DNA from 4 places in the Pseudomonas promysalinigenes genome. Region 1 is predicted to be linked to each of the others. Evidence: predicted binding sites of a transcription regulator. Region 1 holds the regulator's gene; each other region holds the start of a gene.
The links. Region 1 encodes FliA, which starts transcription of late flagellar genes. Its sites were predicted from a motif close to CTAAAGTTTNNNNNNNNNNNGCCGNTAA; they were not measured.
Positions count from the first base shown of each region.

Region 2: the regulator FliA is predicted to act here: its motif matches at 4,357-4,384, upstream of motA (flagellar motor stator protein MotA).
Region 3: the regulator FliA is predicted to act here: its motif matches at 2,428-2,455, upstream of HU725_RS05185 (flagellar protein MotY).
Region 4: the regulator FliA is predicted to act here: its motif matches at 1,335-1,362, upstream of HU725_RS22720 (methyl-accepting chemotaxis protein).

Region 1 is NZ_CP077094.1:3,470,488-3,476,427, reverse strand. Features, by position in the region: gene flhA (flagellar biosynthesis protein FlhA) at 72-2,201, shown strand; gene flhF (flagellar biosynthesis GTPase FlhF) at 2,213-3,520, shown strand; gene fleN (flagellar synthesis regulator FleN) at 3,614-4,447, shown strand; gene fliA (RNA polymerase sigma factor FliA) at 4,444-5,184, shown strand; gene HU725_RS15865 (chemotaxis response regulator CheY) at 5,292-5,666, shown strand; gene HU725_RS15860 (protein phosphatase CheZ) at 5,686-5,940, shown strand, end outside.
Region 2 is NZ_CP077094.1:4,514,442-4,520,381, forward strand. Features, by position in the region: gene HU725_RS20520 (trimeric intracellular cation channel family protein) at 1-577, opposite strand, end outside; gene orn (oligoribonuclease) at 669-1,211, opposite strand; gene rsgA (small ribosomal subunit biogenesis GTPase RsgA) at 1,353-2,384, shown strand; gene motB (flagellar motor protein MotB) at 2,418-3,437, opposite strand; gene motA (flagellar motor stator protein MotA) at 3,441-4,292, opposite strand; gene HU725_RS20545 (HDOD domain-containing protein) at 4,423-5,940, shown strand, end outside.
Region 3 is NZ_CP077094.1:1,112,504-1,118,443, forward strand. Features, by position in the region: gene HU725_RS05170 (peroxiredoxin) at 1-463, shown strand, start outside; gene rnt (ribonuclease T) at 644-1,255, opposite strand; gene pyrC (dihydroorotase) at 1,315-2,361, opposite strand; gene HU725_RS05185 (flagellar protein MotY) at 2,492-3,427, shown strand; gene HU725_RS05190 (argininosuccinate synthase) at 3,570-4,787, shown strand; gene HU725_RS05195 (hypothetical protein) at 4,855-5,298, opposite strand; gene HU725_RS05200 (response regulator transcription factor) at 5,602-5,940, shown strand, end outside.
Region 4 is NZ_CP077094.1:5,015,640-5,021,579, forward strand. Features, by position in the region: gene HU725_RS22715 (MFS transporter) at 1-1,103, opposite strand, end outside; gene HU725_RS22720 (methyl-accepting chemotaxis protein) at 1,424-3,022, shown strand; gene HU725_RS22725 (hypothetical protein) at 3,217-4,197, opposite strand; gene HU725_RS22730 (glutathione S-transferase family protein) at 4,225-4,848, opposite strand; gene HU725_RS22735 (AAA family ATPase) at 4,961-5,080, shown strand; gene HU725_RS22740 (L-talarate/galactarate dehydratase) at 5,441-5,940, opposite strand, start outside.

The sequences.
Region 1 (5,940 bases):
TGGAAAGCTTCTTGCAAAGCCACGCCCAAGCGCTCCCTGGGCGTCAAAGTTTTGCATCAAGAGGACTCGCGGTGGATCGCACTCAGTTAATCAGCAATGCCCGCAACAACCTGGCCGGGCTCGGCCGGGGCAACCTGGGTGTGCCGTTGCTGCTGCTGGTGATGTTGGCAATGATGATGTTGCCGATACCGCCGTTCCTGCTCGACGTGTTCTTCACCTTCAACATCGCGCTGTCGATCGTGGTGTTGCTGGTCTGCGTGTACGCACTGCGCCCGCTGGATTTTGCCGCCTTCCCCACCATTCTGCTGGTCGCGACGCTATTGCGCCTGGCGTTGAACGTGGCATCCACCCGGGTGGTGATGCTCCATGGCCAGGAGGGCCATGGCGCCGCCGGTAAAGTCATCCAGGCATTCGGTGAGGTGGTCATCGGCGGCAACTATGTGGTCGGTGCCGTGGTGTTCGCCATCCTCATGATCATCAACTTCGTAGTGGTGACCAAGGGTGCCGGCCGTATTTCCGAAGTGAGCGCGCGCTTCACCCTGGACGCCATGCCCGGCAAGCAGATGGCCATCGATGCCGACCTCAACGCCGGCTTGATCGACCAGGCCCAAGCCAAGGCGCGACGCTCCGAGGTGGCTCAGGAAGCCGAGTTCTACGGTTCGATGGACGGTGCCAGCAAATTCGTGCGCGGTGACGCGATTGCCGGCTTGCTGATCCTCTTCATCAACCTGCTAGGCGGTATGCTGATCGGCATGCTGCAACACAACATGTCGTTCAGCGATGCTGGCAAGGTCTACGCCTTGCTGACCATCGGTGACGGTTTGGTGGCGCAATTGCCATCACTGCTGTTGTCCACTGCCGCTGCGATCATGGTCACCCGTGCCTCGGGCTCCGAGGACATGGGTAAGCTGATCAATCGGCAGATGTTCGATTCGCCCAAGGCGCTGGGGGTTTCCGCCGCGCTGATGATCATCATGGGCCTGGTGCCCGGCATGCCGCATATCGCCTTCCTCAGCCTCGGCCTGCTGGCCGGCGGTGGGGCATACCTGGTTTGGAAGAAGCAGCAGAAGGCCAAGCTCGAGGCGCAGAAAGAGGCCCAGCGGCAACAGGACCTGCTGCCCTCGCCGCAGCGCGCGCTGGACACCAAGGAATTGGGCTGGGACGACGTTACACCGATCGATATGATCGGCCTGGAAGTGGGCTATCGCCTGATTCCGCTGGTAGACCGCAACCAAGGTGGGCAGTTGCTGGCGCGGATCAAGGGGGTGCGCAAGAAGCTTTCCCAGGACCTGGGGTTTCTGATGCCAACCGTGCATATTCGCGACAACCTCGACCTGCAGCCCAGCGCCTACCGTTTGACGCTTATGGGCGTAATTCTGGCCGAAGCCGAAATCTACCCAGACCGCGAGCTCGCCATTAACCCAGGCCAGGTGTTCGGTAGCCTCAATGGCATCGCCGCGCGGGACCCGGCATTTGGCCTGGAGGCCGTGTGGATCGATATCGGCCAGCGTGCCCAGGCGCAATCACTGGGCTATACCGTGGTCGACGCCAGTACCGTGGTGGCAACCCACCTCAACCAGATTCTGCAGAAGCACTGCCATGAGTTGATCGGCCACGAAGAGGTCCAGCAACTGTTGCAGGTATTGTCCAAAGCATCGCCTAAACTTGCAGAGGAACTGGTGCCCGGTGTCATTTCCTTGTCGGGGCTGCTCAAGGTCCTGCAGGCGCTGTTATCCGAGCAGGTGCCGGTACGTGACATACGCAGCATTGCCGAGGCCATCGCCAACAACGCGAACAAGAGTCAAGATACCGCCGCGCTAGTTGCGGCAGTGCGCGTCGGATTGTGTCGCGCCATCGTGCAAAGCATTGTTGGCGTTGAGTCCGAGCTGCCTGTCATCACGCTTGAGCCAAGGTTGGAACAGATCTTGCTCAATAGTTTGCAAAGGGCCGGGCAAGGTCAGGAAGACGGTGTACTTCTTGAGCCAAGCATGGCCGAAAAGCTGCAGCGCTCGCTGATCGAAGCCTGCCAGCGCCAGGAGATGCAAGGCCAACCGGCCATCCTTCTGGTCGCTGGCCCGATCCGGGCAATGCTGTCGCGTTTCGGTCGCCTGGCTGTACCGAATTTGCATGTTCTGGCGTATCAGGAAATACCGGACAACAAGCAAGTTACCATCGTTGCCACAGTGGGCCCCAACGGCTGAGGTAGTGGGTTATGCAAGTCAAGCGTTTTTTCGCCGCCGATATGCGTCAGGCCATGAAGCTGGTTCGTGATGAGCTGGGCTCCGATGCCGCCATCATTGGCAACCGCCGCATCGCCGGTGGTGTCGAGCTGACCGCCGCGCTGGACTACAAGTTGTCCGCGCTGGCCCCGCGCGTGCCCAATGCGGAGCTCGAAGAGGAGCTGCGCAAGACTCAGTCGCGTATAGCCACTGCCCAGGCAGAACTGGATAACCGCGCCGAGGCCAGCGAAGGTAATCGCCAATTGTTCGCCGGCCAGTCCTTGACCGCTGCCGAGCCTTTGATCGAGCCGCACGTCGACGTGCCGCCACCAGCCCCGGCTGCGACGCAGCCGGCAGTCGACCCGCGCCTTTTCGATGCCATGCGTTCGGAGCTGTCTGGGCTGCGCGAGCTGCTGGAAGTGCAACTCGGTTCGCTGGCCTGGAACCAGCTGCAGGGCAGCAAGCCGGCCCAGGCCAACCTCTGGCGCCGCCTGCAACGCATCGGCCTGTCTGGCCCCATCGCCCGCGAGCTGCTCGAGCTGACCAATGGGATCGAAGAGCCCCGCCAGGCCTGGCGCATGCTGCTGGCGCACCTGGCGCGGATGATTGCCGTGCCGCAGGTCGAACCGATCGAGGAGGGTGGCGTCATCGCCATGGTAGGCCCGGCCGGCATGGGTAAAACCACTACCTTGGCCAAGCTGGCGGCGCGCTATGTGCTCAAGTACGGCCCGCAGAGCCTGGCGCTGGTGAGCATGGACAGTTTCCGCATCGGGGCTCAGGAACAACTTAAAACGTTGGGCCGCATCCTCAATGTGCCGGTCACCTACGTCGACCCGGGGCAGTCACTGGCCGCAGCGCTGGAGCCGCTGTTGCGCAAGCGTGTGGTGCTGATCGATACCGCCGGCCTGCAGGCCAGCGACCCGGCCCTGCGCATGCAGTTGGAAACCCTGGCTGGCCGTGGCATTGCTGCCAGGAACTACCTGGTACTGGCCACCACCAGTCAAAAGCAGGTGCTCACCGCTGCCTACCACAGCTACAAACGCTGCGGCCTGGCCGGCTGCATCCTGACCAAACTCGATGAAACGGCGAGCCTCGGCGACGTGCTGAGCCTGGCCATCAGTCATGAACTGCCCGTGGCCTACTTAACCGACGGCCCGCGTATTCCTGACGATCTGCACTTGCCGCGCCCGCACCAGTTGGTGACCCGCGCGGTCAATGTGCAGTTGCAGGACGAGCCCAGCGAGGAGGCTATGGCCGACATGTTCGCTGATCTCTACCACAATCCGCGGCGCGCGGGTTGAGGATGAAACGTATGCAAAGTACCTACATTTCGGGGGCTCAAGTGCTGCCCCGCGTGTGGCTTGGGACCAAGCGAAACAAGGTAAACAATAAACATGGGTAGCATGCATCCCGTACAGGTGATCGCCGTCACCGGTGGTAAAGGTGGCGTCGGCAAAACTAACGTTTCAGTGAACCTGTCTCTGGCGCTGGCCGAGCTCGGCCGCCGGGTGATGCTGCTGGACGCCGACCTAGGCCTTGCCAACGTCGACGTGCTGCTGGGCCTCACCCCGAAACGCACCCTGGCCGATGTCATCGAAGGGCGCTGCGAGCTGCGTGATGTGATTTTGCAGGGGCCTGGCGGTGTGCGCATCGTGCCCGCTGCCTCCGGCACCCAGAGCATGGTGCATCTGGCGCCGGCTCAGCATGCCGGGCTGATTCAGGCCTTCAGCGAGGTTGGCGACAACCTCGATGTGCTGGTGATCGACACTGCTGCAGGGATTGGTGACTCGGTAGTCAGCTTCGTCCGCGCCGCCCAGGAAGTGCTGCTGGTGGTGTGCGACGAGCCGACCTCGATCACCGACGCCTATGCACTGATCAAGCTGCTCAATCGCGACTACGGCATGAACCGCTTCCGGGTTTTGGCCAACATGGCGCAGAGCCCGCAGGAAGGGCGCAACCTGTTCGCCAAGTTGACCAAGGTCACCGACCGCTTCCTTGACGTAGCCCTACAATACGTGGGCGCCGTGCCTTACGACGAAAGCGTGCGCAAGGCGGTGCAGAAGCAACGCGCGGTTTACGAGGCCTTCCCTCGCTCCAAGTGCGCCCTGGCATTCAAAGCCATTGCGCAGAAGGTCGACAGCTGGCCGCTGCCAGCCAACCCGCGCGGGCACCTCGAGTTCTTCGTCGAGCGTTTGGTGCAGCCCACCAGTGCAGGGCCCGTGTTATGAATGCCAGCGGCTTCAAGATGTACAGCAAGGCGTCCAAGGATGCCCAGTTCGAACTGGTCGAGCGCTACGCGCCACTGGTCAAGCGCATTGCCTACCACTTGCTGGCAAGGCTGCCTGCCAGCGTCCAGGTCGAGGACCTGATCCAGGCCGGCATGATCGGGCTGCTGGAAGTGGCGAACAAGTACGACGCCAGCAAGGGGGCGAGCTTCGAAACCTACGCGGGTATTCGCATCCGCGGGGCGATGCTCGATGAGGTCCGCAAGGGCGATTGGGCACCCCGTTCGGTGCACCGTAATACGCGCATGGTCAGTGATGCGATGCGTGCCGTGGAAGCAAGAACTGGCCGTGACGCTAAAGATCATGAAGTTGCTGCCGAACTCCAATTGAGTCTCGATGATTACTACGGGATTTTGAACGATACCTTGGGAAGCCGGCTGTTCAGCTTCGACGACCTGTTGCAGGACGGCGAGCATGAAGGGCTGCACGAGGACGGCGCCAGTGGCCAGATCGAGCCGTCGCGCGACCTTGAAGACGAGCGCTTCCAGGCTGCCTTGACCGATGCGATCGCCAACCTGCCGGAGCGTGAGCGGCTGGTGTTGGCGCTGTACTACGACGAAGAGCTGAACCTTAAGGAAATTGGCGAGGTACTGGGGGTCAGCGAGTCGCGTGTCAGCCAGTTGCACAGCCAATGCGCCGCGCGCCTGCGCAGCCGCCTGGGGGAATGGCGGGCGCGTTGAGCCAAGGTATCGTTGCAGTCGTTTCCACGTTGTACCGAATTAGATGAATACGCGTGCTCGGGGCCGAGCGCGTTTGAGACTGCTTGGAGGTCTACTTGAACAAAGACATGAAAATCCTCATCGTTGACGACTTCTCGACGATGCGGCGGATCATTAAGAACCTGTTGCGTGATCTGGGCTTCACCAACACCGATGAAGCCGATGACGGCACCACCGCGCTGCCGATGCTCGAAAGCGGCCATTACGACTTTCTGGTGACGGACTGGAACATGCCAGGTATGTCCGGCATCGACCTGCTGCGCAAAGTCCGGGCCCATGACCGCCTGAAAACCATGCCGGTGCTGATGGTGACCGCTGAAGCCAAGCGCGACCAGATCATCGAAGCGGCGCAGGCCGGCGTAAATGGTTACGTGGTCAAGCCGTTCACCGCCCAGGTGCTCAAAGAAAAGATCGAGAAGATCTTCGAACGCGTCAACGGCTGAGACACCTCAGGGGGGCGCCATGGAATCAAAACAGTCGTCTTTGGGGGAGTTCGAATCGACCCTGAAGAAGCATGCCCAGGAATTGGTCGAGAGCCTGGAACGGGGCCGTTTCGGCGAGGCGGTGCAGCTGATCCATCAGCTCAACCAGACCCGCGATCGTGGCCTTTATCAGGAGGTCGGCAAGCTCACGCGTGAACTGCACAGCGCGATCGTCAGCTTCCAGATCGACCCGCGCATGCCGCAAGCCGAAGAAGTTTCGCAGATTACCGATGCC
Region 2 (5,940 bases), 1.0 Mb from region 1:
CCCAATGGAAGCGAATGGCCAGCAAGCGCACCAGAAAGCCACCGAACAAAGTCAGCAGCATCGCCTGCTCCGCCGGCACTTTGAAGTAAACGCAGCCTAGGTAGAACCACGCCGCAGCGAACGATACGCTGGCATAGAGTTCGCGACGGAACACCAGTGGGATGTCGTTGCAGAAGATATCCCGCAGAATCCCGCCGAATACACCAGTGATCACGCCACTGATCGATGCCACCAACATGCCCTGCCCCATTTCCAGCGCAGTCATGCAGCCGATAAGCGTGAACGCCACCAGGCCCAACGCATCGAGTACCAAAAATAGCGAGCGCAAGCGGCGCATCATAGGCGCGATGAAAATCGTCAAGAGCGCTGCCAGGCTGGTCAGCACCAAGTACTCAGGATGTTTTACCCAGGTCAGAGGGTAGTGCCCAAGCAGCACATCGCGCACCGAGCCACCCCCCAGGGCGGTCACGCAGGCGATCAGCACCACGCCAAACCAGTCCATGCCGCGCCGGCCGGCAGACAGCGCACCGGTCATCGCTTCGGCGGTAATGGCTATCAGGTAGAGCATCAGCAACATGGTGCGGGTCCGTGCGAGAAAGGCGCGCAGTCTAACCAGTTGCTTCGGGCACCAAAAGAGGGCGCAGGCACATTATCCGCGCCCTTTGGGTTCACACCTTGATGAAATGCTCGCGGTAGTGGCGCAGCTCAGCGATGGACTCGCGGATATCATCCAGGGCCAGGTGAGTGCCGCCCTTCTTGAAGCTGTCACGAACCTCCGGCGCCCAGCGCGCAGCAAGCTCCTTGAGCGTGGAGACATCGAGGTTGCGGTAGTGGAAGTAGTTTTCCAGTTCGCGCATATGGCGGTAAAGGAAGCGGCGATCCTGGCAGATGCTGTTGCCACAGATTGGCGACTTGCCTTTGGGCACCCATTGTTCGAGGAACGCGATGGTCTGTGCTTGGGCTTCTGCCATGCTGACCTTGCTTTCGCGCACGCGCTGGGTGAGGCCCGAGGCACCATGGGTGCGGGTATTCCACTCGTCCATGCGCGCCAGCACTTCGTCACTGTGGTGGATGGCTATCACCGGCCCTTCGGCCAACGTGTTCAGCTCACTGTCGGTGACGATGGTGGCCATCTCGATGATGACGTCGTGGTCCGGGTCCAGACCGGTCATTTCCAGATCGATCCAGATCAGGTTCTGTGGGTTATGCATGAAAAGGCTCCTCGTATAGCCCGTCATAGTAGCCTAGCGAGGTCGACCTGCGCATGCCTGGCGCAAAGGTAACCAGAATGGTCATCGGCCTGGCGTGCTAAACTGCCTGCCGTTTTCAATTTGCCCCTCCTTGGAAGGTCCATGGCCAAACGCCAGCTCAATCGGCGCCAGAACTGGCGTATCGAAAAAATCCAGAACGAACGCGCAGCTCGCGCCGCCAAACGCGAACAGCACGTGCTGCAGGAGCTGGAGGGTGGCGATCTGGGGCCGGAACAGCTGGGCCTGGTAATCGCGCACTTCGGTGTGCAGGTGGAGGTCGAGGCCCAGGATGGCGAGGTCGCCGGCCAGGTATTCCGCTGCCACCTGCGGGCCAACTTGCCAGCACTGGTCACCGGCGACCGGGTCGTCTGGCGCGCTGGCAACCAAGGCATCGGCGTGATCGTCGCGCAGATGCCACGCAGCACTGAGCTGTGCCGGCCGAACAACCACGGCCAGCTCAAGCCGGTCGCAGCCAACGTCGACCTGATCGTCATCGTCTTCGCCCCGGCGCCGGAGCCACATCCGAACCTGATCGACCGCTATCTGGTGGCCGCTGAGCATGCCGGCATCCGCCCGCTGCTACTGCTGAACAAGGCCGACCTGATCGACGCCGACAATGGCCCCGGCCTGCACGCGTTACTCGAGGTCTATCGCGACCTGGGCTACCCGCTGCTGGAGGTTTCCGCCCATCAGGGCGACGGCATGCAGCGCCTGCAGCAGATGCTGGACGGGCACATCAGCGTGTTCGTCGGCCAGTCGGGCGTGGGCAAGTCGTCATTGGTCAACAGCCTGCTGCCTGACGCTGGCACCCGGGTGGGCGACCTGTCCGAATGGTCCGGCCAAGGTCAACACACCACGACCACCGCGCGTCTTTATCACTTCCCCAACGGGGGCGACCTGATCGACTCGCCGGGCATTCGCGAATTCGGCCTTGGCCACGTCAGCCGCGACGATGTCGAAGAGGGGTTCATCGAGTTTCGCGACCTGTTCGGAACTTGCCGCTTCCGCGATTGCAAGCATGATCGCGAGCCGGGCTGCGCACTGCTAAAGGCCCTTGAAGACGGCCGCATCAAGCCGCAGCGAATGAACAGCTACCGCTCGATCATCGCTAGCCTGCCCGAAGACAGCTACTGATCCGAAGGGGCTGCCAAGCAGCCCCAACGCTCGCTACTGATCCTTCTGCTCATCCATCTTCAAAGTGCCATCTTCGAAGATGTTCAGCTTTTGCCTGAGTTCACGCGGCTGCATCGGGGCCGGGGCTTCCTGCGCCCCGGCTGGGGCTGACGGTGCGTCAACTGGGGCTGGCGAAGCCGGTTGGCTGGAAGCTTCAGGTGTACCCTGCTCGCCTTCGATGTTGCGCTGGGCTTTTTTGGTCAGCACGATGATGTCGATGCGACGGTTGACCGGGTTGAACGGGTTCTTGCGGTCGAACAACGACGACGAGGCATAGCCCACCACTCGCGCCACCTGGCCATCCGGATAGCCCCCTGCAACCAGCGCTCGCCGCGCTGCGTTCGCGCGGTTGGCCGACAGCTCCCAGTTACCGAAATCGCCAGTGCCCGAATACGGCTTGGCATCGGTGTGGCCACTGATGCTGATCTTGTTCGGCACCGCTTTGATGGTATCGGCCATGGCCAGCAGGATGTCCTCGAAGTACGGCTGCAGGCGCGCGCTGCCGATGTCGAACATCGGCCGGTTCTCGGCATCCATGATCTGGATACGCAGGCCGTCCTGAGTGATTTCGAACAGGATCTGATCCTTGAACTTCTGCAGTTGAGGGTTTTCCTCGACCTTGTTCTGCAGCTCCTGCAACAGCAACTCCAGACGCTCGCGCTCGACCTGCTCGGCCATGGTTTCGACCTGATCCTTGTCCAGCTGAATACTGGTATCAGGCGTAGGCTCGGATTTCACTTCCGGGTTGATGGTCTTTTCCGGCGCCAGTTGCGGCGAACCGCCCAGGTCGATCACATAAGGCGTGCCACTATCGGAGAAGCCGATCGGGTCTTTGAAGTAACCGGCGATGGCAATCTTCTGTTCAGGTGTAGCCGTGGACAGCAGCCACAACACCAGGAAGAACGCCATCATCGCCGTGGCGAAGTCGGCAAAGGCGATCTTCCAGGCCCCACCATGGTGCCCGCCACCGAAGCGCTTGACGCGCTTGATGATTATCGGCTGATTGTTCTCCATGACTCAGCGACCACGAACCGCTTGTTCCAGCTCGGCAAAAGTCGGGCGGTGCTTGGGGTAGAGCACCTTGCGCCCGAACTCCACGGCCAGCGAAGGCGGCATGCCGGAGGCAGAAGCCACCAGCGAGGCCTTGATCGACTCGTAGAGGTTGAGCTCTTCCTTGGCATCGTGCTCCAGGCACTTGGCCAGCGGGCCGAAGAAGCCATAGGCAGCCAGAATACCGAAGAAGGTACCGACCAGTGCCGCACCGACGTGCATGCCGATCGCCTTCTGGTCGCCATCGCCAAGCGAAGCCATGGTCACCACGATACCCAATACGGCTGCAACGATACCGAAACCAGGCATGCCGTCGGCGACCCCTGTGACCGCATGTGAAGGGTGCTCGAGCTCTTCCTTCATGCTCAGCAGTTCCATGTCGAACAGCCCCTCGAGTTCGTGGGGCGCCATGTTGCCGGTGGACATGATGCGCAGGTAGTCACAGATGAACGCGGTCATGCGCTCGTCACCCAGCACTGCTGGGTACTTGGCGAAAATCGGGCTGGCTGCGGCGTCTTCGATATCACTCTCGATCGCCATCATGCCTTCGCGGCGGCTCTTGTTGAGGATTTCGTAGACCAGGCCCAGTACTTCCAGATAGAAAGCATGGGAGAAGCGCGAGCCGAACATCTTCATCGACTTCTTGATTACATGCATGGTCATGTAACCGGGGTTGGCCTGCATGAAGGCGCCGAAGGCCGCACCGCCGATGATCAGCACTTCGAACGGCTGGATCAGTGCCGCGATCTTGCCATGGGAAAGCACATATCCGCCGAGCACGCTCGCGAATACGACGATGATGCCGATAATTTTAGCCATAGGTTCAAAGCACTTGCTGTCGTGGTCAGGGTGAGGGGCGGGAGCTTTAAAACTCTTCTTCTACTTATCGGCAGAACTGCGCCAGACTATAGCCACTCAAAGCGAAAAGCCAGTTCGGACTGATGTCAAAATGCCAATGGAATCCAAGGTGCCCTCTCAGAATCCGCGTACGGTAGAAGCCTGGATCAAGCTGCTCGACGGCGTGCGTGTACCGGTGCCCAAGCCCAGCTACGACCGAGTCATGAGCGCCATCAATGACAGCCGTCGCTCGTTGCGCGACATCGCCGAACTGATGCAGGACAGCCCGGCGCTGGTGCTGTCGGTGATGCGCGAGGCCAACCACCCCGGCAACGCCAGCCAGGCCGAACCTGCTGAAAGCCTGGAAATTGCCCTCAACCGCCTGGGCCTGGTACGCAGCAAGGAGCTACTGATGCGTCTGCCGGCCTTGCCGGAGCACGACATACCCCCGGTGCTGCGCCAGTTCCTGCTGATCAGCCAACACGCAGCGCAACAGGCCAGCGGCCTGTTCGCCAGCCGCCTGGCGCGCCTGTGGCAGGAAATCCACTGGGGCAGCCTGCTGTTCCTGGCACCGCTGTGGCCTCTAGCCTTGGCCTACCCCAAGCTGCTCGATGCCTGGGAACTGCGGGTCATCCACAAAGGCGAGGCGGCCGCCGAGGTGGAACAGGAACTGTTCGGTGTACGCATCTTCGCCCTGTGCCAGGCCGTGGCTGAGCACTGGCGCCTGCCGAAGTGGGTCACCCAGGGTTATCGCCTGCTGCTCGAAGAGCGCGACCAGTTGGCCCTGGTGCTGAATATTGCCCGCGAGCAAGACCTGCTCACCCAGCAGCACCGCCTGGATGAAGCCGCTGGCTTGCGCCGCTGGTTCAACGAACCGGCCAACACCGTGCTGCTGGCCAACAACCTGGCGCTGGCAGCCCAGGTTGGCTGGGACAACCCTCATTTGTTGCGCTGGCAACTGCTGACTGCGCTTTACTTGCAAACATCGCTGGAAGATGTGCAACAGCAAGTGCACCAACAAGCTGCCGCCAGCGCCCGGCGTCACGCCAGTCACGCAGTGTTCCACCCTGCAGAAGCCTTGATCTGGCCATGGGACCAGCGCCGCCCGCACCCAGACATGCTGACGCCACCGCCCCCGTCCAGCGAGGACCTTGGCCGTTGGCGCAAGCTGTGCCAGCAACTGTTGGCACAACCAAGCCCATTCACCAATGCCGTTCACCTGGCCACCCACGCGCGCGAAGCCATGCTCGCCTGCGGCATGCAGCGGGTCATGCTGCTATCGCTGGACGGTGCCCGCGAAACCCTGCGCGTGCAACAGACTGCCGGCCTGCCTAAAGAGGCCGGGGCCATCAGCTTGCCGCTCGCGCAGCACAAGCTGCTGCACAAGCTCATGGCCAAGGCCGGCCAGCTGCGCCTGACACCCGCCAACCACGGCCAATTTTCGGCATTACTGCCAGCGCCGTTGCGGGCGCTGTTCCCCAGCGAGCACATGCTGCTGCGTTCCCTTGCGGTGGGTGACCAGGTCTTGATGCTGGTCGTTGCCGACCAAGGCGGCAAGCCGCTGGCCGATGTCAGCACGCAAGCCTTCGGTAAGACTTCGCAATGTATCGAGCGTGCGCTGGCAGTCTTC
Region 3 (5,940 bases), 2.4 Mb from region 1:
CACCTTCGTCTGCCCGTCCGAGCTGATCGCGCTGGACAACCGCATTCCTGATTTCCAGGCGCGCAACGTAGAAGTGATCGGTGTTTCGATCGACTCGCACTTCACCCATAACGCATGGCGCAACACCTCGGTGAACGCCGGCGGTATCGGCCCGGTCAAGTACACCCTGGCTGCCGACATGACCCACGAAATCTGCAAGGCTTACGACGTGGAGTCCGAGGGCGGCGTAGCGTTCCGTGGCGCCTTCCTGATCGACACCAACGGTGTCGTGCGTTCGCAGATCGTCAACGACCTGCCACTGGGCCGCAACATGGACGAGCTGCTGCGCCTGGTTGATGCCCTGCAGTTCCACGAAGAGCACGGCGAAGTCTGCCCTGCCAACTGGAAAAAAGGCGACCAGGGTATGACCGCTTCGCCAGAAGGCGTTGCTGCTTACCTGAGCGAGAACGCTGGCAAGCTGTAATTGCCCTGCGTATGAAAACCGGCCCCGTTGGCTAGTGCCTGACTGTCAAGCCAATTGGGGCTGCGTTGCAGCCCCAGTGGATAAGCATCAAACCTTGACTGACTGGTACTAGGCCCTGGTGGCCGGTTTTTTTGTGCCTAGCATTCAGCTAGGCCTCGCAAAGTGCTCCAGGAATCGGGCTTAGTCGTTGAAGTCGCGCCAGCCGCCCAGTTCTTTCCAGCGGTTGACGATGCCGCAGAACAGTTCGGCAGTCTTTTCGGTGTCGTAACGGGCCGAGTGCGCTTCACGACCATCGAAGTCGATGTCGGCGCTCTGGCAAGCGCGTGCAAGTACCGTCTGGCCGTACGCCAGGCCAGCCAGGGTTGCGGTGTCGAAGCTGGAAAACGGATGGAACGGGTTGCGCTTGATATCGTTGCGCGCTACCGCTGCATTGAGGAAACCCAGGTCGAAGCTGCTGTTGTGGCCGACCAGAATCGCTCGCTTGCAGCCATTGGCCTTCAGCGCTTTGCGCACGCCGCGGAAGATGTCGGTGAGCGCGCTTTCCTCGCTCACTGCCATGCGCAGCGGGTGGTCCAGCTTGATACCGGTGAACTCCAGCGCAGCCGCCTCGATGTTGGCCCCTTCGAACGGTTCTACCCGATAGAAATAGGTGTGCTCAGGGAACAAAAAGCCTTTTTCGTCCATGCCGATGGTCACGGCGGCAATTTCCAGCAGTGCGTCGGTTGCGCTGTTGAAACCGCCGGTCTCGACGTCCACTACTACCGGTAGGTAACCGCGGAAGCGTTCGGCCATGGGGTGGCGCGAGCCGCTGCCGCCCTGGCTGTCCTGATCGTCTTCGTAGAGGTCTTCGCTCACGCGTTGTCCTCCAGCAGGCGCCAGCGCAGTTTTTCACCAGCGCGCAGCGGGATTACGGTCTGCTCGCCAAATGGCAGGCTGTCCGGAGCGGTCCATTCTTCGCGGACCAGGGTGATGGTATCGGTGTTTGCAGGCAGGCCATAGAAAACCGGGCCGTGCAGGCTGGCGAAGCCTTCCAGTTTATCCAGCGCATTGCGCTGTTCGAACGCCTCGGCGTACATCTCGATCGCCGCGTAAGCTGTGTAGCAGCCGGCACAACCGCAGGCAGCTTCCTTGGCGTGACGGGCGTGCGGTGCCGAGTCGGTGCCGAGGAAGAACTTGGGGTTGCCACTGGTGGCCGCATCCAGCAGCGCTACCTGGTGGGTATTGCGCTTGAGGATCGGCAGGCAGTAGAAGTGCGGGCGGATACCGCCGACCAGCATGTGGTTGCGGTTGTACAGCAGGTGCTGAGCGGTGATGGTCGCGCCGACGTTGGCAGGCGCTTCGCTGACGAACTGTGCGGCGTCGCCGGTGGTGATGTGTTCGAACACTACTTTGAGGGTCGGGAAGCGTTCGACCAGGCGGCGCATGTGCTCGTCAATGAAGCGCTTCTCGCGGTCGAATACATCGATCTCGCTGCGCGTCACTTCACCATGAACCAGCAACGGCATGCCCACTTCTGCCAGCGCCTCGATAGCGGGGAAGATGTTGTCGATGCTGGTCACGCCCGAGTCGGAGTTGGTCGTGGCTCCAGCCGGGTACAGCTTGGCTGCGTACACGATGCCGCTGGCCTTGGCCGCACGGATGTCCTCGGGGCTGGTGCGGTCGGTGAGATACAGCACCATCAGCGGTTCAAAGCGGCTGCCAGCCGGGCGGGCGGCAAGGATGCGCTCGCGGTAGGCACTGGCTTCTACGGCACTGCGCACCGGCGGGACCAGGTTGGGCATGATGATGGCACGGGCGAAAGTACGCGCCACATCGCCAACGGTATGGGGCAGGACGGCACCATCGCGCAGATGGATGTGCCAGTCGTCGGGACGCAGGAGGGTCAGGCGATCGGACATTGGGGATTCCAGGCGGGTCGAACTCAGGCCCCAATGCTACCGGAAAACCCCGGCCCGAGCACGGCTATCAAGTTTTCCGGCACGCGCCCGATAGCCTGCCTGTGAGCCGTCTGAATTTGTGGAGCCGCCCGTGCGCCAGCATTACCTAGCCCTGTTGACCCTTGTCGCCAGCCTGCCGGCCGGCGCCATGACGTTCCAGACCCGCATCGAGAATGTCGCCTGGAAGGTCGAGGGTGACCAGTTCGAATGCCGGCTGATCCAGCCGATCGAAGGCTTCGGCAGTGGCGAGTTCGTGCGCAAGGCAGGTGAGCAGCCGGTGTTCCAACTGCGCTCGGCCAGCAACGTACTGGGCGCAGGGTCAGCCACGCTGCTAGCTGCTGCGGCGCCTTGGCAACCAGGCCGTGGCGACGTCAATCTGGGCGCAGTACGCATGGCGCGCAGCGGAGTGCTGTTTAGTTCGTCGCAAAGCCAGGCCAGCCGCCTGATCAATGGCCTGCTTGACGGCCGCAGTACGGTGGTGCGCAACTACAGCGGCGAGGCTGGGCGCCCGACGGAAGTGCGAGTGTTGCCGGTGAGCTTCGTCAAGGCCTACCGCGACTACCAAGTGTGTACCAGCAAGTTGTTGGCCATGAATTACGACCAGATACGCCAGACCCAGGTCGGCTTCCCAGGAGGCGGGTTCGACCTCAGTGCCGACGCTCGCGCCCGGCTGGATGTGCTCCTCGATTACCTCAAGGCCGACCCGAGCGTGAATCACATCGAGCTCAATGGTCATTCCGACAACAGCGGCAATCGCCTGACCAACCGCGATACCTCGCGGCGGCGAGCGTTGGCGGTGGCTGATTACCTCAAGGCCCATGGGGTACCAGAAGAGCAGATCGTGGTGCGCTTTCACGGGGAGCGCTACCCACTGGTGAAGAACAACAGCCCAGCCAATCGGGCGCGCAATCGACGGGTCAACATCGAACTGGATCGAGTAGCACCCGTGGAAAAGCCAGCTGCTGCCGTTGTCCAGCAAGCTGCTCCCCCGGGGACTGCCCCTGCGCCGCAAGCCAAGGCCCTATAGGGGTAAAAAGGGAGTTACCGGCAGACGTCGCGCGGCCGACAGTTCTTGTCGCTTTGTCGTCACAAGCTGTCGCGCCACTGTAAATTTCCCGGCAAGGCCGGTAGAATCGGGCCTTTTCCGTACAACCCCGTGGAGTGATGGCATGGCGGACGTAAAAAAGGTCGTACTGGCGTATTCCGGCGGCCTTGATACTTCGGTGATTCTCAAGTGGCTGCAGGATACCTACGACTGTGAAGTGGTGACCTTCACCGCTGACCTGGGTCAGGGCGAGGAGGTCGAACCGGCCCGCGCCAAAGCTCAGGCGATGGGCGTCAAAGAAATCTACATCGACGACCTGCGCGAAGAATTCGTGCGTGATTTCGTCTTCCCGATGTTCCGCGCCAACACTGTCTATGAAGGTGAGTACCTGCTGGGTACTTCCATCGCCCGCCCGCTGATCGCCAAGCGCCTGATCGAAATCGCCAACGAAACCGGCGCCGATGCCATTTCCCACGGCGCTACCGGCAAAGGTAACGACCAGGTTCGCTTCGAGCTGGGTGCCTACGCGCTGAAGCCGGGTGTCAAGGTGATCGCGCCCTGGCGTGAGTGGGACCTGCTGTCCCGCGAGAAGCTGATGGACTACGCCGAAAAGCACGGCATTCCGATCGAGCGCCACGGCAAGAAGAAGTCGCCTTACTCGATGGACGCCAACCTGCTGCACATCTCCTACGAAGGCGGCGTTCTGGAAGACACCTGGACCGAGCACGAAGAGGACATGTGGCGCTGGAGCGTCTCGCCAGAGAACGCACCCGACCAGGCCACCTACCTGGAGCTGACCTACCGCAACGGTGACATCGTCGCCATCGACGGCGTCGACATGAGCCCGGCCACCGTGCTCGCCGAGCTGAACCGTATTGGCGGCGCCAACGGTGTTGGCCGTCTGGATATCGTGGAAAACCGCTACGTGGGCATGAAGTCCCGCGGTTGCTACGAAACCCCTGGCGGTACCATCATGCTCAAGGCTCACCGTGCCATCGAGTCGATCACCCTGGACCGCGAAGTCGCTCACCTGAAAGACGAGCTGATGCCTAAGTACGCCAGCCTGATCTACACCGGTTACTGGTGGAGCCCGGAACGCCTGATGCTGCAGCAGATGATCGACGCTTCGCAGGTCAACGTGAATGGCGTCGTTCGCCTCAAGCTGTACAAGGGCAACGTGATCGTTGTTGGCCGCAAGTCCGACGACTCGCTGTTCGATGCCAACATCGCGACCTTCGAAGAAGATGGCGGCGCCTACAACCAGGCCGATGCTGCCGGTTTCATCAAGCTCAATGCGCTGCGCATGCGCATCGCTGCCAACAAAGGCCGCGGGATGCTCTGAGCACCGGGCAGACCTGGTAAATGAACCCTGGCTTCGGCCGGGGTTTTTTTTGAGTGCGAATCAGCACTTACGCCCGGGCACTGGTCACCTCCTGCGGCAAGGCCGTGATCGACAGATTTACGCATTGTTGCAAGTCCACATTGCACAAGCGCCACTGCCTGTTATCCCTGGATGGCAGGGCAATGGCTTGCATGATCTGCTGCTGGATCAGTTTCTGCGCCTCGGGGCCTGAGAACATCATGGTCACCGTGTCGCGGCTTTCCACATGCATCGCGGGTTCGACTGGATGTTTCTGTTCAGCTGTATCAGGCATGTAAAACGATTTGGCGTTGAAGTTCAGGGTTAAAAAGAACAGCGCTGTCAGAAAGAATGGAAACCCTACAAGGAACCAAGTGTAATAAGTCTGACTTTTCTCGCTGAGAAACGGCAGGGTTGCCAATGCAGAAGCTTCAATGATGCCGGCGAAGATGGCAATTAAGGTTAATGGCGCAACAGGTTGATTATCAGTCATGTCCTCGACTCCTGCAGGTTCTGCTTATCAATAACCTACTCATCGCCTCAGCCAAATTCTGGAGTATTTCCGTGTGAACAAAATCTCCGTCGATTCATCACTGTGTGACTGACTGAGGGTTTGATCTGCTTGCTTGTAAGTACTATCCCTGGGGGCTGTAAATTTTTTCTTGTAGGAAAATTCCGAAACAGATGTAAGGTTCATCTATTCGGCTATTTGTGCGGAGATTGTGCGCGCCTTTGAGTGTCCTGCTCGGTTATGGTGAGGCTGTCGTCAAAGCAAATAACGAATAATGGATATCGCATGAATAAAGTCCTTATCGTGGATGATCATCCGGTCATACGCTTGGCAGTGCGCATGCTGATGGAGCGGCATGGGTACGATGTTGTCGCAGAGACCGACAACGGCATAGCGGCCCTGCAGCTCACTCGCGAACACCATCCCGATGTCGTCGTGCTCGATATCGGCATTCCCAAGCTCGATGGACTGGAGGTGATCGCCCGGCTGGCCGCTGCATGCCCTGGCAGCCGTGTGCTGGTGCTGACGTCTCAGGCGCCTGGGCATTTCTCGATGCGCTGCATGCAGGCGGGAGCTTCGGGCTATGTGTGCAAGCAGCAAGAGCTCACCGAGCTGCTCAGTGCC
Region 4 (5,940 bases), 1.5 Mb from region 1:
GCCACGCGCACCTCCACCGGCATGATCTCGGTCAGCGCCGGGATCATCGCGCCGTTGTACATGCCGTACAGGAACGAGAACCACAACAGCACTTCGAGCATGTGACCGAAGGTGGGCGACTGCGCCAGATAGGTCAGCGCGGGGTACGCGGTAATCAAGGTCATCAGCGACATCGCCAGCAGCAGCGGCTTGCGGCCTACACGGTCACTGATGGCGCCACCGATGGGTAGCCAGATGAAGTTCGAAACTGCCGTGAGCAGGGTCACCAGCAATGCGTCGCCGGTGCTCAGTTGCAGCACGGTCTTGCCGAAGGTCGGCGCATACACGGTAATCATGTAGAACGCGGTGGTGGTCATGGCCACCATCAGCATGCCGAAGACCACGATACTGGAGTTGGCAGCCAGGGTAGCCAGCACCTGCTTCATGGTTGGACGGTGCTTGCGGGCGGCGAATTCCTCGGTTTCCTGCAGGCTGCGACGCAGCAGGAAGATGACCGGAATGATCATGCAGCCGATGGCGAACGGCACGCGCCAGCCCCAATCGGAGATTTCGCTTGGGGTCAGCCATTCGTTGAGGGCAAAGCCCAGCGCCGCGGCGACGACGATCGCCACCTGCTGGCTAGCCGATTGCCAGCTGGCGTAGAAGCCCTTGTGACCCGGCGTTGCCATCTCGGCCAGGTATACCGACACACCACCGAGCTCGGCACCTGCCGAGAAGCCTTGCAGCAAGCGCCCAATCAGCACCAAGGCAGGGGCAAGCAAGCCAATGCTGGCGTAATTGGGCACCAGTACGATCAGCAATGTCCCGCTGGCCATAATCGCCAGGGTGACGATCAACCCTTTGCGCCGGCCAACGTCGTCGATGTAAGCACCCAGGATCACGGCACCCAGCGGGCGCATCAGGAAGCCTGCGCCGAACACGGCGAAGGTCATCATCAGCGACGCGAATTCGTTGGACGCGGGGAAGAACGCCGCCGCGATGTGGGTGGCATAGAAGCCGAACAGGAAGAAGTCGAACTGTTCGAGGAAATTTCCGGACGTTACCCGAAAGACCATACCGGCTTTGGACTTGCCCTCGGAAACCGAGCTTGACGGCAGACTCATGATGGATCTCCAGCGTTTCTTAATAATTGTAAGTGCTTATTTCTGGAATGATCGTCGAAAGCGGCGCTGGAGATAATCGTTCATTTTTCATTAATTGATGCGTGAATGAGATCAATCAGTGTGTGAAGCCTCGCGTGCAAGCGCGGCTTGAGGTGCGAGAACTGCCAAAGGCGGCGCGCTGTCCTGGATCATGGCTAGCTTTGAAGCCAGTTCTTTTAAGCCCTCCTCCCTCTCAAATTTCCGCGAAGCGAACCGATACAACTGGGGCAGCCCGCCATCATTTGTCTTGGAGTCCGTCCGTGAACGTTAGAAACCTCAACTTGGCGCCGCGAGCAGCGCTGTTCTTCTCCTTGATCGTGGGGCTCGTTGTTGTGCTTGGGGTGTTCGCAGTCGCCCAAATGAGCAACCTGCGGGACATCGAAAAAGACGTCGAGCTCAACTGGATGGCCAGTATTCGCCAAACCTCGGTGATGAACGCCTCGATGCTGCGTCTGCGCTTGGAAACTCAGCGCGCCATCGCAGACCCCCGTAGCCTTCAAAAAACCCTGGAAAGCTTCCCTGAGTACCGCAAGGAAATGTCGGACGCCGTAGCCAACTACGAGCCGCTGATTGCCAGCGATCAGGAGCGCACCCTATTTTCTGCGGTCAAAACCAGCGCGCAGGCCTATCAGCAGCAGCTCGATCAGCTGGTGCCCTTGATGAGCGCGGGCAACATCGCTGAGGCCGTCAATCTGGTAGCCACTAGCATTCGTCCGCTGACCAGCACCATGGAAGACCAGATCGATCAACTTACCGATTTCAACGACAAAGGGGCCGCACAAGCGGGCCAGACCGCAGCCAACCTCTACTCCACAGGTCGCTGGCTGGTGATCGGGATCATTGTCGGGGTGGTGCTGCTGACCATGGGCCTAGCACTGCTGCTGACCCGAAGCATCGTCTCCCCCATCAGCGATGCGTTGTCCGTGGCTGAGCGCATCGCCAACAGTGACCTGTCCAAGGACGTGAAGGTCACTGGGGCCGATGAAGCAGGCCGGCTGCTCAAGGCGTTGGCGCAGATGCAAGAGAACTTGCGCAATACCATTGTGCAGATCTCGGACTCATCCACTCAGTTGGCCTCGGCCTCCGAGGAAATGACAGCGGTGACGGAGGCTTCCAGCCGTGGCCTGGTCGCTCAGAATGACGAGGTCAACCAGGCGGCGACGGCTGTGACCGAAATGAGCGCAGCCGTGGATGAAGTCGCTCGTAATGCAGAATCCGCCTCGCAAGACTCCAAACGTACCCAAGGCTTCACCCAAAGTGGTCAGGAGCGGGTGGCGCAGACCTTGAAGTCGATTCAACGGCTCAGCGGCAACGTGGAGCAGACCAGCGAGCAAATCCAAGGCCTGTCGGATCGCGCGCAAGATATCTCCAAAGTCGTCGAGGTGATCCGCGGCATCGCCGAGCAAACCAACCTGCTGGCTCTGAATGCGGCAATCGAGGCGGCTCGCGCAGGTGAACAGGGCCGAGGTTTTGCCGTGGTCGCAGACGAAGTCAGGGCGCTGGCACACCGCACCCAGTTGTCGACCCAAGAGATCGAACAGATGATCGCAACCATTCAGGCCGACTCCGAGCAGGCGGTTCAGGCGATGAATACCAGCCGTGACCTGGCCACCCAGTCCCTGAGTATCGCCCAGGAGGCGAGCAGCTCATTGGATGAAATCGCCAGTGCGATCACGCAGATCAACGAACGTAACCTGCAAATCGCCACAGCCTCCGAGGAGCAGTCCCACGTAGCGCGTGAAGTGGACCAGAACCTTCTGCGCATTCGCGACCTGGCTTCGCAAAGCGCAGCCGGTGCGAGCCAGACGGCGAGCGCCAGCAGTGAGATGTCGCAATTGGCCATCAATTTGAATCAGCTGGTAACGCGGTTCGTGGTCTGACATCGGACGGTGGGCTGCATGGGTGAAGCCTGCTTCACCCTCTGGCGCGCGTCGTATTTGGGTTTCAGGAACGCTTGGAAAACGGCCTTGCTTTCGACCACAAGCGGCTCTCACCTTTAGCCCTGGTTTGGCCGTTAGGCTGCTGATGCTGCGATGAAAGCCGGCATGTTGATCAGGCAAACCAGCAATACTTTTCAAAAGTAATCATCAATGGATCTGGCTGCTCTGATTCGTTCATCTCGCGCCGCCTCTACTTGCTCAAGCGACTGCAGCGAGCATGCCTGCTCTTTGTAGCGATACATCTCCCCTGCAGGTTCGGCGACTACTACCCCGCCTTCGGCCAACAGCGCCAGCCGTGTGCCAGCAGGTAACCCAGTCATCGCGCAGTCTTCGGGGCCTAGGTGAAAAGACGCATAAACCAACAACTCGTGTGACGCCCACCGGAGCTTGCTGTTGACTACTTCGGAGAACGCAAGAAGGATCACGGCGGTATAAATCACGCCTAGCACGCACGATGCATTCACCCACTGGCGCCGGAACCCGTCCGAGCTGGGTACGAAAAGATTCCAGCAAATAGCAGTAGTGTGGCTACGCCTTACACGCTGTTTGAAAGCCGGCGCCATCATGCCGAATACCAAGGCACCGATTAACATCACCATCGCCAGGAGTAAACTCGCTGCCAGATACCAGATGTAAACCAAATAGACGAATGTCAGGGTTTTCTGTGCACCGGGAAACTGCCCCGGCTCGATACGCGTCTGCCCGAGGATGAAAGCGTCAGCTTCAGCGCTGGCTACGAGGCCCACCGCTACCGTCAGCAATGCGGCCAGTACCGTCAACCATCCCTTGTGCCGGGTATAACGCTCTACCAGCCGTAGCAAGCGTACAGCCAGCATTATCGACCCCAGGCTGAGCACCGCGAATATCCACTTCGCCAAGGTTTTATCAAGTGTGCTGCCCAACCACTGAAGCATCATCATGACCTGCAAGACAAACGCACAGGTCATAACCATCGCAGCGAGATACTCGTCGACGGCCCAGTGTTTGACATTGAAATTCAGTTTCCAGCGAAAGTGTCGGTTCTGAGTTCGGACGAAAAGCGGCCGATGAATACTACGATCCAACCAATAGATGCCCGCTGCGAACAGCACATAGAGCGCAATATATCCCCACATAAGCCTAGGTTTCCTTGAACGTGCCCTTCACGGCGTGCCGTTGCGGCCATGCAGCCGGAAGCCGGTACGCTCACTCAGGCGCTCGTAATAGGCACTAACCGCAGGAAAGTCCGGGTGGGTCAGCGGCGTTTCGAACCAGCGGTTCACCGAAAGGCCGATCGGGATATCCGCCAGGGAGAACTCGCAACCACTGACGTACGCCCCCGTTTTGTCGAGCTGTCTGTCCAGAATCGCCATGTGCCTAGTCCATTCACGACACCCTAGCGCCAGAGCTTCTGGGTCCTGATGGGTAACACTTTTTCTGACTAGCGACATGAAGGCATAGCCCCAAGACTTATTGAAGTCGCTAGCCTGCCAATCCATCCACTGGTCCACCCGGGCTCTGGGTTTCGCCTCTGCCGGATAAAGATGAATGGCATTTTCCCGGTTCGCCAAGTATCGAATGATCGTGTTGGACTCCCACATTACGAACCCCTCGTCGTCGATTACCGGCACCATTGCGTTGGGGTTCAGCGCAGTGAATTCGGGTGTATCGGTGTTCCTGAAGCCAGAGCCCCAGTCCTGTCGCTCGAAGGGAATCTGCAACTCGGCACATGTCCAAACCACCTTGCGAACATTGATCGAAGAAGCCTTGCCCAGAATTTTTAGCATTTCACCTCCTTATGATCGGAAAACGTACAATCCTCATCGATTCCATTCTCGCCAGCATGGAACATTAAACGATCTTCATGTACCTCGCTGAACTCACCATAAAAACTTCCGCATGCTGCGTGACACAAAACTGAAATTTCACCCCGGGTTGAAAGTTCTGGTCGGGCCCAACAACGTAGGAAAAAGCGCCGTTGGCGATGCGCTGCGAACGCTTCTGGCCGGGCATGAATAGCCGTAGTTATCCCTAAGTGTGATAGAAGCTCCCTTGCCCACCATTCTTCATCGACTCGGGCCATTCGTCCGTTGGGCTGTGCGCTGCATTGGCAAGGCTGTCCTCTAAGGACACCGGCCAGAGCCTCTATCATGCGAAAGCTATACCAGTCGATAGCCCACCGGCCATTCACTGCGTCAAGCACGCGTCTAAGAGGCCCGTTGGCGCATGGAAATCCTGGCGATAAGGGTGATGGCGTCCACTTAAAAATACACGGACACCATCGCCCTTAAAGCTGGAGTTCGAAGGATGAGTTCGCCGGACGCTTACCGATAATATGAGTCAGCAAGTACTCAAATTAGCGGTAGCTGGCGAGGTTGTTCAGGGGCGTTTGCCAACCTCTGCGATCTGGGCGGTCCATGTTTTCACCTGCTCGCTGAGCGACAGGCCCAGACCAGGCCGGGTCGGGACAATCATGCGGCCATTACGCGTTTCCAGTCGCTCGTTGAACAGCGGTTCCAACCATTCGAAGTGCTCCACCCATGGCTCTGTAGGGTAGGTCGCCGCCAAATGCACATGCAGCTCCATCGCAAAGTGTGGAGCAATCATCACCCCAGCCTGTTCTGCCAACGCTGCCACCTTCAGGTATGGCGTGATACCGCCTACACGAGGTGCGTCTGGCATGAGGTAGTCTGCGCCGCGCAATTTGATGAATTCAGCGTGCTCAGCCACGCTGGTCAGCATTTCACCGGTCGCGATTGGAGTATCGAATTGCTGAGCAAGGGCCGCGTGGCCTTCGGCGTCATAGCAATCGAGTGGCTCTTCGATCCATACCAGGTTGAATTCTTCGAATCGCCGGCACATCCGTTGGGCGGTAGGTC